One region of the Paraburkholderia sp. BCC1876 genome, then DNA from elsewhere that is predicted to be linked to it. Evidence: predicted binding sites of a transcription regulator. Region 1 holds the regulator's gene; each other region holds the start of a gene.

Evidence for each region. Region 1 encodes LexA, which represses DNA repair genes until DNA is damaged. Its sites were predicted from a motif close to ACTGTATNNNNATACAGT; they were not measured.
Region 2: the regulator LexA is predicted to act here: its motif matches at 2,281-2,298, upstream of imuA (translesion DNA synthesis-associated protein ImuA).
Region 3: the regulator LexA is predicted to act here: its motif matches at 1,736-1,753, upstream of HWY05_RS12995 (PA0069 family radical SAM protein).

Annotation. Positions count from the first base shown of each region.
Region 1 is NZ_CADFGI010000002.1:522,645-528,478, forward strand. It holds gene HWY05_RS08780 (universal stress protein) at 1-452, shown strand, start outside; gene HWY05_RS08785 (DUF2939 domain-containing protein) at 480-1,154, opposite strand; gene HWY05_RS08790 (hypothetical protein) at 1,285-1,641, opposite strand; gene lexA (transcriptional repressor LexA) at 1,781-2,431, opposite strand; gene HWY05_RS08800 (sulfate ABC transporter substrate-binding protein) at 2,745-3,785, shown strand; gene cysT (sulfate ABC transporter permease subunit CysT) at 3,945-4,841, shown strand; gene cysW (sulfate ABC transporter permease subunit CysW) at 4,838-5,834, shown strand, end outside.
Region 2 is NZ_CADFGI010000008.1:221,475-227,308, forward strand. It holds gene HWY05_RS26815 (DUF190 domain-containing protein) at 1-372, opposite strand, end outside; gene HWY05_RS26820 (voltage-gated chloride channel family protein) at 369-1,745, opposite strand; fluoride riboswitch at 1,826-1,896, opposite strand; gene imuA (translesion DNA synthesis-associated protein ImuA) at 2,400-3,095, shown strand; gene HWY05_RS26830 (DNA polymerase Y family protein) at 3,025-4,491, shown strand; gene HWY05_RS26835 (error-prone DNA polymerase) at 4,498-5,834, shown strand, end outside.
Region 3 is NZ_CADFGI010000003.1:269,634-275,467, forward strand. It holds gene HWY05_RS12990 (NINE protein) at 26-493, shown strand; gene HWY05_RS12995 (PA0069 family radical SAM protein) at 517-1,680, opposite strand; gene HWY05_RS13000 (Lrp/AsnC ligand binding domain-containing protein) at 1,809-2,297, opposite strand; gene HWY05_RS13005 (D-amino acid dehydrogenase) at 2,466-3,752, shown strand; gene HWY05_RS13010 (acyl-CoA dehydrogenase) at 3,874-5,664, opposite strand; gene HWY05_RS13015 (FAD-binding protein) at 5,768-5,834, opposite strand, start outside.

The DNA.
Region 1 (5,834 bases):
AAAAAATCCTGCTGTGCTACGACGGCTCGCGCGAAGGTCGTAAAGCGCTACGTTGCGGCGCCGATCTCGCGTTGGATCTGAAAGCGGAAACGCATTTGTTATCCGTTGTGGATATGCGCTCCAGCATTGCGCAAAGCGCGGGCCTTCTCACCGACGTGGCGTGTGGCAGCTTCGAAAAATCCGCCCGCGACATTCTGCAGGAAGGCGTGGACTGGCTCACCGAGCGCGGCGTCACCGCGCAAGGGCATTTCGCCTTCGGTCATCCGATCGACGAGATCGCCAATCTCGCTAACGAGTTGAATGTCGATCTCGTGGTGGTTGGCCACCGTTGCCGCACCGGTTTGTCGCGATGGTGGATGGGCGCCGGCAATACGCCGCTGCTCGACCGCATTTCGTGCAGCATTCTGGTGGCGTGCTCTTCCGCGCAGGAGCAGCAGCAAGCGGCAGCTTGATGGGTTGAGCGGGGCGAGCTCAGCGCGTCACGGGTTTAGATCCACCGCGGCCAGCTTCCACGTGAACAACCCCTCGCGCGCGAAGATCGCCGAGTAACGCGCGTCGCCCGCGCCATGCTGGTACGTGACGACGAATTCGTTGAGGCCACGGTAGCCCGCTGTAGTTTGCGGCGGCGTCGCGGCCGTGTTCGCGTTGTTGGCCGCCGCATCGGGCTGGGTTGGCGCTGCGGGTGCTGCGGGTGCTGCCGGCGGTGCCGGTGTCGGCTCAGGCGTCTCAGCCGCGGACGGATTATTCGCCGCGGGTGGCACCGGTGGCCGCTCGCCAGGGTTGCCGCGCGGCGGCATGCCGTTCAGCAACGCGGCCACGCCATCCGGCGTTGCATAAGCGTCCACGAGCGGACCCATCAGTGCCACGCCGATCATCGCGCCAATGGCGGCGAGCGGATTGCCGTTGCTGTGCGCGTCGAGCCGGCGCGTCAGCAGGCCGGTCACCTGCTGTTTCAGGCTCTCGCGCAACGCGGGGAAATCGACGTATTGATTGACGGTTTGCGCGTCGCGCGCATCTGCTGCGCGTTTAAGATTGTTCAGCGCGAGATACGGCGACGCATACGCGAAACCTAGCGCGGCAATCACCACGATCACCATTAGCGTAACGATCAGCGGCCGGGTGGCGCTGCTCTTCGTGCGGGTCGAAACAGCCATCGAGTGAGACTCTCTATCAGGTGTGATCTAACGTGGACCGCGGCCACGCCAAAACGATCCCTGATTGATTCCGGTAATGCGAGTGAACAACCGGTTCAGAACAGAACCCGATCGCTTAGAACCGAACCACTCAGCCTTCGAACACCGCGCCGTGCACATTCGCTTCTTCGGCGATGCAACGGTCGATCATGCGGCAGACGGCGTCGACCGTGCCGACCATGATAAGCCGCGACGGCCCGTGATAAACCCGCACCGGCGCGCGCCGCGCCGGCTCCGCCGTATTCAGGCCCGAGTTCAACGACACGCGCGCAAACGCCGGCAACGAAGACGGCAGCGCCGCCTGCAAATTCGACGCCTCGTCGAGCGAATCGAACAGCGAGGGTGTGCTCGCCGTGGATGCCTCGATCAACGAGCAGGGCACCAGCTTGCGCAGATGACGCAGACGACCGAACTGGCGAAAAGGCAGCAAGCGGGCAAGGCGTTCCATGAGTCTCTCCAGGCGATGCAAAGATGATGCAGCGTGAGTACGACGTTGATGCGGGGTGAATGTGGCTCGGGGCGGCGTCAGGGCGGCGTTGTCTGAACAAGCCAACGAACCGGCAAACGCCCCAGCACGAGCAAACCGCTTAAAACTCGCCCGGGCGAATCAGACCGACGGCGATCCCTTCCAGCGCGAATTCCGCGCTGCCGGTTTCAACGAAGATGTTTTCGTAATCGGGATTCTCGGCAATCAGTTCGATGCCGTTCGGCCGGCGCTTCAAGCGCTTGACCGTCACGTCGTCGCCGAGCCGCGCGATGATGATCTGGCCGTCTTTGGCCTCGCTCTTCTTCTGCACGGCGAGCAGGTCGCCGTCGAAGATGCCCGCGTCGCGCATGGACAACCCGCGCACCTTCAGCAGGTAGTCGGGCTTGCTCGAGAACAGCGCCGGATCGCACGCATAGTGCTGCGCGATATGTTCCTGCGCGAGGATCGGGCTACCCGCCGCCACCCGGCCGATCAGCGGCAAGGACAGTTGCATGATGCTCGCGTGCGGCAGCGTGAACTGGTACGGCGAGTCTTCCGACCCACCCAGCAGGCGAATGCCGCGCGATGCGCCGGCCGCGAGTTCGATCACGCCTTTGCGAGCGAGCGCGCGCAGATGCTCTTCTGCGGAGTTCGCGGAGCTGAAGCCCAGCTCCGCGGCGATCTCCGCGCGGGTGGGCGGAAAACCGGTGCGTTCGATAGCCCGGCGGATCAGATCGAAAACCTGCTGCTGTCGTGCGGTGAGTTTGGTCATGGTCACTGTATGTATGAACAGGTGCCTGTATTTTTATACAGTATTCCACGCAATTCAAGCTTTACTTTAAGTTCGTCGCTTCGGGTGCCGCTACAGCGCCGCAAAAGGGCGTTCTAACACCCACTTTCGTGCCGCAACGCCTTACCCAGCTGTCATTACCACTTTTGAGTATTAAAGAATGAAGAAACATTATTTTTAATGATGAAAGCGCTTCGATAGACTGGCCTCCGAGTTGGCGCTCATGTGCACGTGACCGCGACGTAGAACAACACCACACGCTGTTTTAGCGGACCACAACGCGGAGAAAGTTGACATGAACCACCAAGGTACGGGGCTGGCAGGCAAGACCAGAAAAATCATCGCGGCGCTCGCATTGGGCGCGGCCGGGGCGCTCGGCGTGATGGCGCAGGCGCACGCCGCCGACACGACGCTGCTGAACGTCTCCTACGATCCGACTCGCGAGTTGTATCAGGACATCAATCAGGCGTTCGGCAAGGAATGGAAGGCGAAGACCGGCGAGACGATCACCTTCAAGCAGTCGCACGGCGGCTCCGGCGCACAAGCGCGCTCGGTGCTCGACGGTCTGCAGGCAGACGTGGTGACGCTGGCGCTGGCCTACGACATCGACGCGCTGGCCAGCAAGGGTCTGCTCGACAAGGGCTGGCAGAAACGCTTGCCGGACAACGCGTCGCCGTACACGTCGACGATCGTGTTTCTGGTGCGCAAGGGCAACCCGAAGCACATCAAGGATTGGGACGATCTGATCAAGCCGGGCGTGTCGATCGTGACGCCGAATCCGAAGACCTCGGGCGGCGCGCGCTGGAACTACCTCGCGGCGTGGGCGTATGCCGAACATCAGCCGGGCGGCAACGACCAGAAAGCGAAGGAGTTCGTCGGCAAGCTCTATAAGAATGCCGGCGTGCTGGATTCGGGGGCGCGCGGCGCGACCACCAGCTTCGTGCAACGCGGTATCGGCGACGTGCTGATCGCGTGGGAAAACGAAGCGTTCCTGTCGCTGAAGGAATTCGGTCCGGACAAGTTTGAAATCGTCGTGCCGTCGGTCAGCATTCTGGCCGAGCCGCCGGTCGCCGTGGTGGACAAGGTCGTCGACCGGCACGGCACGCGCAAGGTGGCCGAAGCGTATCTGAACTTCCTGTACAGCGAAGAAGGCCAGGAGATCGCCGCGCGCAACTTCTATCGTCCGCGTTCGAACAAGGTACCGGCCGAGCTGACCGCCAAGTTTCCGAAGCTGAAGCTGTACACGGTGGACGATTCGTTCGGCGGCTGGACCAACGCGCAGAAGACGCACTTTGCCGACGGCGGCGTGTTCGATTCGATCTACTCGCCGCAGTAAGGCCGGCTTGTCCGGTCGATGTGGACGCAACGATATCGACCGGCCAGCGGCACCGCATGACCCCCGAGCGCGCCCCATGGGCGCGCTTTTGGCCGCCAGGGCCCGGCGGCCGGAATTCGGTCCTCGCAACACCGGCATCAACCTGAACGAGTAACCAGCATGACGACGTTGACCTTCCGAAAACCGAGCGCGTTGCCCGGTTTTGGCTTGACCCTCGGCATCACCGTGGCTTATCTGAGCCTCGTGGTGCTGATTCCGCTGGCGGCGACCTTTCTCAAGACCGCCACGCTCGACTGGGCTCAGTTCGTACGCGCGGTGAGTTCGCCGCGTGTGCTCGCGTCGTATCGCCTGACGTTCTTCTCCGCGCTCGGCGGCGCGCTGATCAACGCGGTGTTCGGCTTTCTGGTCGCGTGGGTGCTGGTGCGTTACACGTTCCCGTTCAAACGCATCGTCGACGCCGTGGTCGATCTGCCGTTCGCGCTGCCGACCTCGGTGGCCGGCATTTCGCTCGCGGCGGTGTACGCGGGCAACGGCTGGATCGGCCAGTTTCTCGAACCGCTCGGCCTGAAGATCGCGTTCACGCCGGCCGGCGTACTGGTCGCGCTGACCTTCATCGGTTTGCCGTTCGTGGTGCGCACGGTGCAGCCGGTGCTCGAAGAGTTCGAACGCGAACAGGAAGAAGCCGCCGCGTGCCTCGGCGCGTCGCGCTGGCTGACGTTTCGCCGCGTCGTGCTGCCCGCCGTGTTTCCCGCGTTGCTGACCGGTTTCGCGCTGGCGTTCGCGCGGGCGCTGGGCGAATACGGCTCGGTGATTTTCATCGCCGGCAACGTGCCGATGAAGTCGGAAATCACCTCGCTGCTGATCATCACCAAGCTCGAACAGTACGACTACGCGGGCGCGACCGCGATCGCGGTGGTGATGCTGGTTGTGTCGTTCCTGATGCTGCTGTTCATCAATACCTTGCAATGGTATTTGCAACGCCGCACGGGTCGCGGTGGCGCGGGTCCGGCGCCGGCTGCGGTGAGCGTCGCGGCGATTGGCGGAGGTGCGCAATGAGCCGTCAGTCTGTGAGTGATGTGAACGGTGTGAAGGCCGCGACCTCAAGCGCCGCCGCCGTTGCACCGCGCGCGCCCCTGAACGTGTCGCGCCGCCCCGATCCGGTCACCGAAGCGCCCGTGGTGCGCTGGCTCCTGACCGCCGTCGCGCTGCTGTTTCTCACGCTGTTTCTGGTCGTGCCGCTGGTCGCCGTGTTCTATCAGGCGTTGAGCAAAGGCCTTGGTTTCTATCTGGAATCGCTCGCCGATCCGGACGCGTTGTCGGCGATCAAGCTGACCGTGATTACCGCCGCGATCGCCGTGCCGCTGAATCTCGTGTTCGGCCTCGCGGCGTCGTGGTGTATCGCCAAGTTCGAATTCCGCGGCAAGGCGCTGCTGACCACGCTGATCGATTTGCCGTTCTCGGTCTCGCCGGTGATCTCGGGCCTGATCTATGTGCTGATGTTCGGCGCGCAGGGCTGGTTCGGCCCGTGGCTGATCGACCACGACGTGCAGATCATCTTCGCGGTGCCGGGCATTGTGCTCGCGACGATCTTCGTCACGTTCCCGTTCGTCGCGCGTGAACTGATTCCGCTGATGCAGGCACAAGGCAACGACGAGGAAGAAGCCGCTCACGTGCTCGGCGCGTCGGGCTGGCAGATCTTCCGCCGCGTCACGCTGCCGAACGTCAAATGGGGCCTGCTGTACGGCGTGATTCTGTGTAACGCGCGGGCGATGGGCGAGTTCGGCGCGGTCTCGGTGGTGTCGGGCCACATTCGCGGCCAGACCGACACGATGCCGTTGCACGTCGAAATTCTCTACAACGAATACAACTTCTCGGCGGCGTTCGCCGTGGCGTCGGTGCTGGCCTTGCTCGCACTCGTCACGCTGGGGCTGAAGCTGCTTGCCGAGCGCCATATGTCGGCGGAACTGTCGGCCGCGCGCGACGTGCCCGCGTATGCCGGTCCTGTCGCGCTGGCCGCTGCCTCGTCGTCGTCATCATCGTCATCGTTCA
Region 2 (5,834 bases), on a different contig from region 1:
GGCCGTGAGGAGATGCGCGACGGGCAGTTCACAGAGGAACATTACAGCGTGGACCTTGCGCAACTCGTCGGCGTGTTCGCGCATGAAATCACGCAGGCGCTCTTCGGTGTCAACCAGTTCGAGACACTGCGGATGCCGCATTCCGCTGATTTCTGGATGCTGGTGAGAGAGCCGCTCCCCCGGCAGATACCCTGAGCTAACGTGATGCAGTATCGCTTGCATGATGTTAGACCTCTTCGCTACAGCTATCAGGTGATGGGCGAGTGCAGGTGCGCTGAGGCGATGCCAGAACCGCGTCGCTCGGGCGCGGGTCGCAAGCGGGAAGTAAAGTCGGAGCGCCGCAATGCGCTGTTTGTTGATTTGCTGAATCATTGACCGTTTTCCCCTGTCGTCACTGCCGTATCAATCGACCTACGCGGCTGCTTGCCATTCGCGACTGGTGTCGCCGCTGTTGCTTTCTGCGGGCGAGACCCGCCGGGTTCGGCACTCCGTATTCCGTCTGGCACCGACAGCGGGTGCTTGCGATGTTTGCCATGCCCGACGCGCTGCGCGTGATAGATGCCTGCATGGCCAGAAAACAGGTAAGCGGTCACGCAACCGATAGCGGCAAGCGGGCCAATGCCCGTGCCGAACAACTCCATGGCCATGATGGTGGTGGCGATCGGCGTGTTTGCGGCCCCCGAGAAGACTGCAACGAAGCCGATGGCTGCCATCAGCGCGAACGGCATATGCAGCAGCGGCGCCAGTGCATTACCGAGGGTCGCGCCGATGTAGAACAGCGGCGTGACCTCGCCGCCCTTGAAGCCTGTACCAAGCGACACAACCGTAAAGCCGAACTTTGCGAGAAAGTCCCACGGCTGCATCGGTTGCTGAAACGAGCGAACGATATCGGGGATGCCAAGGCCGATGTACCGGTAGGCATCGAGCGCCCACACGGCAGTCGCTATGACGATCCCGCCCACGAACGGGCGCAACGGCCCATACATGATGTAGCGCTTCATCAGCGCGCCGAGCTTGTGCGCGCTGGTTGCGAATGCCATGCCGACCAGACCGAACGCAATGCCGGCGATCACGACGGCAACGACGCTCCATGCGCTGATGGGCGCGATCGCGCCGACCGCATAGTGGACGTGATGGACGCCCCATGCCAGACAGACCTGATCGGCGACGATGCCCGCCACGATGCAAGGAAAGAGTGCGTCATAACGCATGCGCCCGATTGCGAGCACTTCGAGGCCGAACACTGCGCCGGCTAGCGGTGTGCCGAACACCGACGCGAACCCTGCGCTCATGCCGATCATCAGCAGGATGCGACGGTCTTCACGTTCAAGGCGAAATGCGTGGGTCAACTGGTCGGCTAGTGCAGCGCCCATCTGGACCGCCGTGCCCTCTCGGCCGACCGAGGCGCCGAACAGATGCGAGACGATCGTGCCGCCGAGCACGAGCGGCACCATGCGCAACGGCACGACCTTCTTCGGATCGTGGATTTCGTCGATGATCAGGTTGTTGCCCGCAACGACCGGCTTGCCCAGCAGGTGGTACAGCAAGCCCACTGCGAAACCCGCCACGGGCAGCATCCAGATCGCCCAGCGGTGAGCCTCGCGCCACGCGGTTGCGCTATCGAGCGAAATTAGGAAAAAGGCCGAGGCGCTACCTGCGAGAGCCGCGGCGACGCAGGCGATCAGAAACCACTTGCCCAGATAAGGCAGCAATTCGAGTTGTTCAAAGCGTTTGAGTTTGTGCATTGGTCATGTGCGCGATGTTGCTTGGCCTGACCAACGAGAAGGATGTGGGCGCGAGCGCCTACAGCCCCGACGATAGTCAGGTAACTGTAGGCGTCATTAACCGCGCCGTGAGCGCGATGGTTAAAGGAGGAACGCCATCTCCAGAATCAACTCGGACTATATAGCATCCGATGACAGCGAACAACCGTCTCTCTTCCCTGATTCAGCTTGGGGAAGATTTGGATTGCGCCAACTTTCGCGGTAACGGCTTTTCCTGACGGTCCGTTTGAAATCCACTAGCGGCCGTTGAATGGCATGTTCGATGAAGGGCTGCTGTGGGTCGTCTAGCGCCTCTCACCCTCCTTGAGCGAAGCAGCGTCGGCAAGTTGCTGGGACGTAACTGCGCCCCCCGGTGGTCCTTTGAACATTCGCTTATCCCGGCAGTCCCGTCAATTCCGTACTTTTGCGTCTGGCTAACTGCGTGCTAGTCCAACGAATGCGGTTTCCTGGCAGCCCGGCGTCGCCTATCTGAAAGTTGGGATCTTGGGCTAAAATACCTGTATATTTATACAGTACCATTGGAGCCTGATCGTGACTCGGACTGCCACAGCTGGACAGCAGTTACGCACCCCCGAAGAACGGGCGCGTTCCATTGATGGTGCCCTCGACACAACTATGTATTCGGAGTCGGGGGGAATAAGTTTGTGGCGTGGATCTCAACTGGGAGGTTCGCGCGCGCAGGTTGTCCCCTGTGGTAGCGCAGACCTGGGGGCTGAAATGCCCGGTGGCGGCTGGCCCCAGGGCGCTCTCACCGACCTGCTGTTGCCAAGCCCGGGAGTGGGCGAGATTCGGCTGCTGCGCGCAAGCCTTGCCACGGTCGAAGGCCGCCCCGTGATGCTGCTGCAGCCGCCGCACCGGATCCAGCCAGCGGCTCTGGCATGGTGGGGCTTGTCTGCCGAACATGTGCGCGTGCTGCATGCCAGTAAAACCGCCGATGCGTTGTGGGCCGCCGAGCAGATCCTGCGCGCCGGAACCGCTGGCGCACTGATCTTGTGGCAAAACCATGTGCGGCCGGAATCCCTGCGCCGGCTTCATCTGGCGGCCCAGGCGTCCGACACGCTGTTTTTCATGATGCGCCCGCTGGCAAGCGCCAGCGACGCGTCGACCGCGCCGTTGCGGCTGGCGATCCGTCCGGCGCGCGACGGTGTGAATGTGGAGTTCTTAAAGCGTCGGGGCCCCCGGCGCGACGACGCGCTCTTCGTGCCGCTCTCCCCGTCGCCCATCCTGAATGTGAATCGAAATGCAAGTGTGGATCGGCGTTCATCTCCCGTTGCTGAGCCTCGAAGTGTTCCGGCCGAAGTGGTCGCCTGACGCGGGCGCAGGTCTCGTCGTGTTCGATCACGAGCGCGTTGTTTCGCTGGATGAGGCCGCGCGCGTCGTTGGGGCACGGCCGGGCATGCGGCGCGGCGGCGTTCTGACCATGTCTCCCGACGCGCATCTGTGCGAGCGTGATCCGGCCCGTGAGCACGACACGACTATCGCACTGGCCACTGGCCTGATGCAGTTCTCGCCTCAGGTCGCGCCGGCGTCGGAAAACACGGTACTGATCGACGTCTCTGCGAGTCTGCGTCTGTTCGGCGGCGTACGCGCGCTGCTGCGCGCGATGAAGCGCATCGCGGAAGCGATCGGGGTGACCGCAACGTTTGGCGTCGCGCCGACCGGCGAAGGAGCGTGGCTCCTTGCCCGACGCGGCGGCGGCCGAGCGCTCTCGCAGCGCTCGCTTTTGCGTGCACTGTCTGCGTTGCCGGTCGCACTGCTCCCACCTGCCCGCAAGTACGCCGACTGGTTCACCGGTATCGGCTGCCAGACGGTTGGCGAACTGATGCGGCTGCCGCGCGCGGGCCTGAAAAAGCGTTGTGGCGTTGCCCTGCTGGAACTGCTCGATCGCGCCGCAGGAGGTGCGCCGGAAGTTCATGAATGGCTTGAGTTGCCGCCGACGTTTGCCGCGCGCATCGAAATGCCCGATCGCATCGAGAACGCCGAGGCCTGCCTGTTCGCCGCGCGCCGGCTGATCGTGCAGATGACCGGATGGCTCGTGAACCAGCAACTGGCGATCGTCCGGCTCAGCGTGGTGCTCGAACATGAACGCGGGCGCGCCGCTATTGAGCCAACGACGATCGATATCGCGCTCGCCGAGCCAACGTGGCGCGAGGACCATCTGGTCAGACTGTTGCGCGAGCGTCTCGCGCGTGTCGATCTGGCTGCGGCCGTGATCGCCATAGGGATCGAGGCACGCGACGTTCAGGCGGCAGCGCCTGAGTCAGATTCGCTCTTTCCGGAGCCCGGCGGCTCGCCGGCGGATCACGCACGCCTGATGGAGCTGCTCGTTGCGCGGCTCGGTGCAGAAAACGTGCTGCGGCCGGCCCCGGTTGCCGATCATCGACCGGAAATAGCCGCGCGCTGGGTGCCACTCGCTGACCCCGCAAAATGGGCATCACCGCCGGCCGACACGCCGCGGCCGATCTGGTTACTCGAGGAGCGAGTGAAGCTGCTCATGCGCGCGCACCGTCCGTTCTACGGCACGCCGTTGCGCATGGTCTCGCCCGGTGAACGCGTGGAGGCCGGCTGGTTTGACGGCGAACTTGTCACGCGCGACTACTTCGTTGCCGAATCCGACGACGCGGTCTGCTACTGGATCTACCGGGAGCGCGTCGGCAGTCGCGACGACGAGGAAGCACGCTGGTATCTGCATGGCCTCTTTGGCTGACGGACCGTGGATAGCGCATCGTTCGGCCTGCCCGGCTACGCCGAGCTGCAGTGCTCTTCCAACTTCTCGTTTCTGCATGGCGCTTCGCATGCGGAGGAACTGTCGGCGCGCGCCGCGCAACTCGGCTACGAGGCCATAGCGGTCGCCGACGAGTGCTCGCTGGCCGGCATCGTGCGCGCCCACGTAGCGGCGAAAGAGGCCGGGATCAAACTGCTGGTCGGGGCGCGTTTTCGCCTGACCAACGCCGACGGCTCGCCGGCTATCAATCTGCTTGTCATTGCCCAGAACCGCGAAGGCTACGGAAACCTCTCCGAACTGATCACGCTCGCCCGCACGCGCACCGCGAAAGGCACCTACCTGCTCGCGCCGCGCGATCTCGATCACGGCGAAGCGCCCTATTCTCACCTGCGCGGCCTGCCCGACTGTCTGGTCATCGTTGTGCCGGATTTTCCTGCGAACGCAGTACGGCTCGACGCGCAACTGGAGTGGGCATCACAGACCTTCCCCGGCAGAACGTGGGTAGCACTCACGCTTCTCGCGCGTGCGATGGATGATATCCACCAGGATTCGGTCGAGCGCATCGCGGCCCGCCTTGACGTCCCTGTCGTGGCCACCGGCAACGTGCTGATGCACGTGCGCTCACGCAAGCCCTTGCAGGACACGCTGACCGCAATCCGCGTGGGCCGCCCGGTCGCCGAATGCGGCTTTGACCTTGCGCCCAACGCCGAACAGCATCTGCGCTCGCGGCTTCGGCTGGCGAATCTCTATCCACGCGCGGCCCTTTCCGAGACGTTGAACGTTGCAAGCCGGTGTTCGTTCTCGCTTGACGAGTTGCGTTACGAATATCCCGACGAACTGGTGCCGCATGGCACGACACCCACGGCGTACCTGCGGCAGGAGACATACATCGGCGCGCACCGGCGCTTTCCTGCCGGCGTTCCTCACAGCGTGCAGGCGCAGATCGAGCATGAGCTCGAACTGATCGCGGACCTGAAATATGAGCCGTATTTCCTGACGGTCTACGACATCGTGCGCTTCGCGCGTAATGCCGGGATTCTGTGTCAGGGACGTGGCTCGGCCGCCAACTCGGCGGTCTGCTACTGCCTGGGTGTCACGGAGGTCGATCCTGCGCGAAGCAGCATGCTGTTCGAACGTTTCATCAGCAGGGAGCGCGGCGAGCCGCCGGATATCGACGTTGACTTCGAGCACCAGCGGCGTGAAGAGGTCATCCAGTACATCTATGGGAAGTACACCCGCACGCGTGCCGCGATCGCGGCCGCTGTCACGACCTACCGGCCGCGCAGCGCGATCCGAGAATCGGGCAAGGCGCTCGGCGTTGATCC
Region 3 (5,834 bases), on a different contig from region 1:
CGTCCGCCACTCTAACCTCGCCTACATGTCCACCCTTGCTTCGGCTTCCCCGCGCTTCAGATCCAAGACGATTACCGCCGCGCTGGCCTTCTTCTTCGGCAGTCTCGGCGCCCACCGCTTCTATCTTTACGGCACGCGCGACATTTACGGCTGGGCGCACCTGATCGGCACGCTGATCGGCATTCCGGGCGCCATGCTGGTGGTAGCCAGCGAGCGGGCCTCGATGCTCGGTTGGGTACTGGCATTTTTCGGCGCCGTTTCGCTGCTCTCCGCGTTTCTCGCCGCGATCGTCTACGGGCTGCGGCCGGATGAAAAGTGGGACGCGCAATTCAATGCGCAAACCCAGCGCCAAAGCCGCTCCGGTTGGACGGTGATCTTTATCGTGATCTTTTCGCTATTGATCGGCGCATTTTTGCTGATGACCGGTCTCGCCATCTCTTTCCAGACCTATTTCGAAGGTCAGGTGCAAGCGGCCAAGGCGCTGTCCCAGTAACCACCCTTCGGTTGCGCGCGGCGCTAAAAAAGATCCAGTTGAGGATTGGCCCGCGCTGGCGGCTCGGCCCGCGTCGGCGTGACCTGCCGGAAGTGCGACATATCCAGAATGCCGTGATCGCGCCGGTTTAATCCCAGGCGGCGCACGGCCTTATGGAATCGCTGCTTGAGCAGGTCCGCCCACAAACCTTCGCCCTTCATGCGAGTGGCGAAATTCGCGTCGTAATCCTTGCCGCCGCGCATATCGCGCACTCGACTCATAACCCTGTCCGCGCGATCGGGGAAATGCGCCGCGAGCCAGTCTTTAAATAGCGGCGCGACCTCCCACGGCAGACGCAACACGATATAGCTCGCGTTGCTTGCGCCCGCTTCCGCACAGGCCTCCAGCACACGCTCCATGTCCGGCTCCGTGACGAACGGAATGACCGGCGCAATGCTCACGCCGACCGGAATCCCCGCCTCGCTCAACGTGCGGATGGCGCGCAGCCGCCGCGACGGCGTGGCCGCGCGAGGTTCGAGCGTGCGCGCGATCTCCGAGTCCAGCGTGGTGATGGTAATAGCGGCCATGAATTGACCGCGCGCCGCCATGGGCGCAAGCAGATCGATATCGCGTTCGATCAGCGACGATTTGGTGATCGCCGCGAACGGATGGTTGCGCTCGCTCAGCACCTCGATAACCCGGCGCGTGATGCGCAAGTCACGCTCGACGGGCTGCCACGCGTCGGTATTCACGCCGAGCGCGATCGGCTCCGGCACGTAAGACTTCTTCGACAATTCCCGTTCGAGCAGTTCCGGCGCGTTGATCTTCGCGTAGATCCGGCTCTCGAAATCGAGCCCCGGCGACAAACCCAAATAACTATGCGTAGGCCGCGCGAAACAGTAGATGCAGCCATGCTCGCAACCGCGATACGGGTTCAGCGACACGCTGAACGGAATATCCGGCGACGCATTGCGTGTGAGGATGGTTTTAGCCCGCTCCTCGAACACCTGCGTGCGCAAGACTTTGAGCTCGCCTTCGTCGTCTTCTTCCGGGACCGAAACCGCTAGCCAGCCGTCGTCGACCGCTTCGCGCTGGTCGACTTCGTAGCGGCCTTGCAGATTCGTCACCGCGCCGCGCCCTTTGCGGGGCGTCGGTGGGGCGACCGGAAATTCAGGAACGGAGTCGAAGTCGGGATCGGATTGGGTCACGGCTGAAGAGCACGCAGAACGCAGGGCGGGTCAAAACAAAAAAAGGCGCAAAACACCTGTATAAATATACAGTGTTTACGCCGTTTGTCGAGTCCCGCCAAGCCGTGAAGCACCGCCTAAACCGCCGGCTAATCCCCCACCGCGATCGTCAGTGTTTCCTTGATCTCTTCCATCACCACGTAGCTCTTCGACTGCACGGCGCCGGGCAACTGCAACAGGATGTCCCCCAGCAGTTTCCGGTAATCGGCCATCTCGCCGATACGCGCCTTGATCAGATAGTCGAAATCGCCCGACACCAGATGGCACTCCAGCACCTCGGGGATCTTCTGCACCTCGCGGCGGAACTGGTCGAACATGTTGCCGCTTTTGTGATCCAGCGTGATCTCGACGAACACCAACAGCGCCGCGCCCAGTTCAGCCGGATTCACGCGCGCGTGATAGCCGGTGATCACGCCGTCGCGCTCCATCCGCTTGACCCGCTCGATGCAAGGCGTGACCGACAGTCCAACCTGCTCGGCGAGGTCTTTCATGGCCATCCGGCCGTCCTGTTGCAGCAGGCGCAGGATCTTGTGATCGAGTTTGTCGAGGGACCGGACCGGTTGGCGCTGTGTACGCATGGTGTATTTGCTGAAAATCTTGAAAATACAATAACAAAACCTACCTGACTGTTAATAGTATAGCGGTTAACACTGGGCGACTCGCGTTGCACCTCGTGAATCGAATGAATGCCAACGAATCGACGCACGCGGCACCCATCCAACCTCTATTGAACAGTCGGAGCAGTTATGCGAGTCGTCGTTTTGGGCAGTGGCGTCGTCGGGGTGACGAGCGCGTATTACCTGGCGCGCGCGGGTCACGAAGTGACCGTGATCGATCGCGAAGCCGGCCCGGCGCTCGAAACCAGCTTTGCCAACGCCGGCCAGATCTCGCCGGGCTACGCGTCGCCGTGGGCCGCGCCGGGCGTGCCGCTGAAGGCCGTCAAGTGGATGTTCCAGAAGCACGCGCCGCTGGCGATCCGCCTCGACGGCACGCAATTCCAGTTGCAATGGATGTGGCAGATGCTGCAGAACTGCACGTCGTCGCGTTATGCGGTGAACAAGGGCCGCATGGTGCGCCTCGCCGAATACAGCCGCGACTGCCTGCAGGCGCTGCGCGCCGAAACAGGCATTCAGTACGAAGGCCGCACCGGCGGCACGCTGCAGGTGTTCCGTACGCAGCAGCAGTTCGACGGCGCCGCGAAAGACATCGCCGTGCTGCAGGAAGCCAACGTGCCGTATGAACTGCTGTCGGCGGCCGAACTCGCGCAAGCCGAGCCGGCGCTCGCCGCCGTGTCGCACAAACTGACCGGCGGCCTGCGCCTGCCGGGCGACGAAACCGGCGACTGCCAGATGTTCACCACGCGCCTCGCCGCGCTGGCCGAGCAACTGGGCGTCAAATTCCGCTACAACACGCCGATCGACGCACTCGCCATGGCGGGCGACCGCATTGCCGGCGTGCAATGCGGCAGTGAACTGGTGCGCGCGGATTCGTTCGTCGTCGCGCTGGGTTCGTACTCGACCAAATTCCTGTCCGGCCTCGTGAAGATTCCGGTCTACCCGCTCAAGGGTTATTCGATCACCGCGCCGATCGTCAACGCAGCGGCTGCGCCGATCTCCACCGTGCTCGACGAAACCTACAAGATCGCGATCACGCGTTTCGACGACCGGATTCGCGTGGGCGGCATGGCCGAGATCGTCGGCTTCGACAAATCGCTGCGTCAGGCGCGTCGCGAAACGCTGGAACTGTGCGTGAACGATCTGTTCCCGGGCGGCGGCGACACGTCGAAGGCAAGCTTCTGGACCGGCCTGCGCCCCATGACGCCGGACGGCACGCCGATCGTCGGCCGTACGCCGGTGCCGAATCTGTTCCTGAACACGGGTCACGGCACGCTGGGCTGGACCATGTCGTGCGGCTCGGGCCAGTTGCTGGCCGACGTGATGTCGGGTAAGCAACCGGTCATCAAGGCGGACGATCTGTCGGTGCATCGCTATCTGGGCGAGACCGCCGGTGCGCATCGTCCGGCTTATGCCTAAGGTTTAACCACGCTTCGCGAGAGCGGTTGCGCTGGCGGGTCGTTGGACTTTGCCTGCGCGAAAAAAAGCGCCCCTCGGGGCGCTTTTTTCATGCCGACGCGTTATGCGTTGTCAAACCACGTCAGAACTGATCGTCCGACAAAGCCAGCACGCTCTCGCCGCCCTTCGCGCTGACAATCGACGCCTCGAACGCCGACGCCAGCGGCAACACATGCTCCGCGTAGAACTGCGCGGTCGCGATCTTCGCACCGTAAAACGCCGGATCTTCGTCGCGCTTCTGAGTGGCCGCCAGCAACGCACGCGCCATCTGCCAGCCGCCCAGCACCACGCCCGCCAGTTTCAGATACGGCACGCTGCCGGCAAACACCGCGTTCGGATCGGCCTTGGTATTGGCCAGCACGTAGTCCACCGCCGAGCTCAACGCGTCGTGGCCTTGCGCCAGATACTTCTTCATCGAGTCGAACGCCGGGCCCTGTTGCGCGCCGAGCGCTTCGACCGTGCGCGCCACGTCGGCGAGCAGCGACTTCGCAACCTTGCCGCCGTCGCGCAGGGTTTTGCGGCCGATCAGGTCGTTCGCCTGAATCGCGGTCGTGCCTTCGTAGATCGGCAGAATGCGCGCGTCGCGGTAGTACTGCGCCGCGCCGGTTTCTTCGATAAAGCCCATGCCGCCATGCACCTGCACGCCGAGGCTCGTCACGTCGATGGAAAGCTCCGTGCTCCAGCCCTTCACGATCGGCACGAGGAATTCGTAAATCGCCTGATGCTCGGCACGCGTCGCTTCGTCAGGATGACGATGCGCGATGTCGCAATGCCCTGCCGCCACATAAGCCAGCGCGCGCGAGGCTTCGGTGAGGCCGCGCATCGTCGCGAGCATGCGGCGCACGTCCGGATGCTGGATGATCGCGACCGACTGCTTCGCGGAGCCATCCACCGGACGGCTCTGCACGCGATCTTTCGCATACGCGACCGCCTTCTGATACGCGCGATCCGACACGCCCACGCCCTGCATGCCAACCGCGAAACGCGCCGCGTTCATCATGATGAACATGTACTCGAGGCCGCGATTTTCTTCGCCGATCAGATGCCCGATCGCGCCGCCGTGATCGCCGAATTGCAGCACCGCGGTCGGGCTCGCCTTGATGCCGAGCTTGTGTTCGATCGACACACAATGCACGTCGTTGCGCTCGCCGAGCGAACCGTCTTCATTGACGAGAAACTTCGGCACGATAAAGAGCGAGATACCCTTCACGCCTTCCGGCGCATTTGGCGTGCGCGCCAGCACGAGATGGGCGATGTTCTTCGCCATATCGTGCTCGCCCCACGTGATGAAAATCTTCGTGCCGAACACCTTGAAAGAACCGTCGCCCTGCGGCTCGGCGCGCGTGCGCACGAGCGCCAGGTCGGAACCGGCTTGCGGCTCGGTCAGGTTCATCGTGCCGGTCCATTCGCCGGAAATCAGCTTGGGCACGTAGGTTTGTTTTTGCGCTTCGGTGCCGGCGGTGAGCAGCGCTTCGATCGCGCCGTCGGTCAGCAGCGGGCAGAGCGCGAACGACAGATTCGACGCATTGAGCATCTCGATGCAAGGCGTGGCGATCAGCTTCGGCAGCCCCTGGCCTTCGTATTCAACCGGATGCTGCAAACCTTGCCAGCCGCCTTCTCCGAACTGGCGAAACGCCTCCTTGAAGCCGGGCGTCGCGGTGACCACGCCGTCTTTCCAGCTGCTCGGATTGCGATCGCCTTCGACGTTCAGCGGCGCCAGCACTTCGCCGCACAGTTTCGCCGACTCGTCGAGCACGGCCTGGGCCGTCTCGAAGTTAGCGTCTTCGAAGCCCGGCAGCGTCGCGATTTCGTCGAGACCGGCCAGTTCTTTCATCACGAACAGCATGTCCTTGATGGGCGCCGTATAGCTCATTTCAGTTCTCCTCCTGTCTTCGATATAAAAAGGGCGCTGGACTTGATCGGTCCCGCGCCCTTCGCTGTTGCTGCCAGACGCCTTGCAGACGGCGCTGCGGCGTTTAGCCGAGTTCGCTCACGAGCTCCGGCACGACCGTGAACAGATCGCCCACCAGACCGTAATCGGCG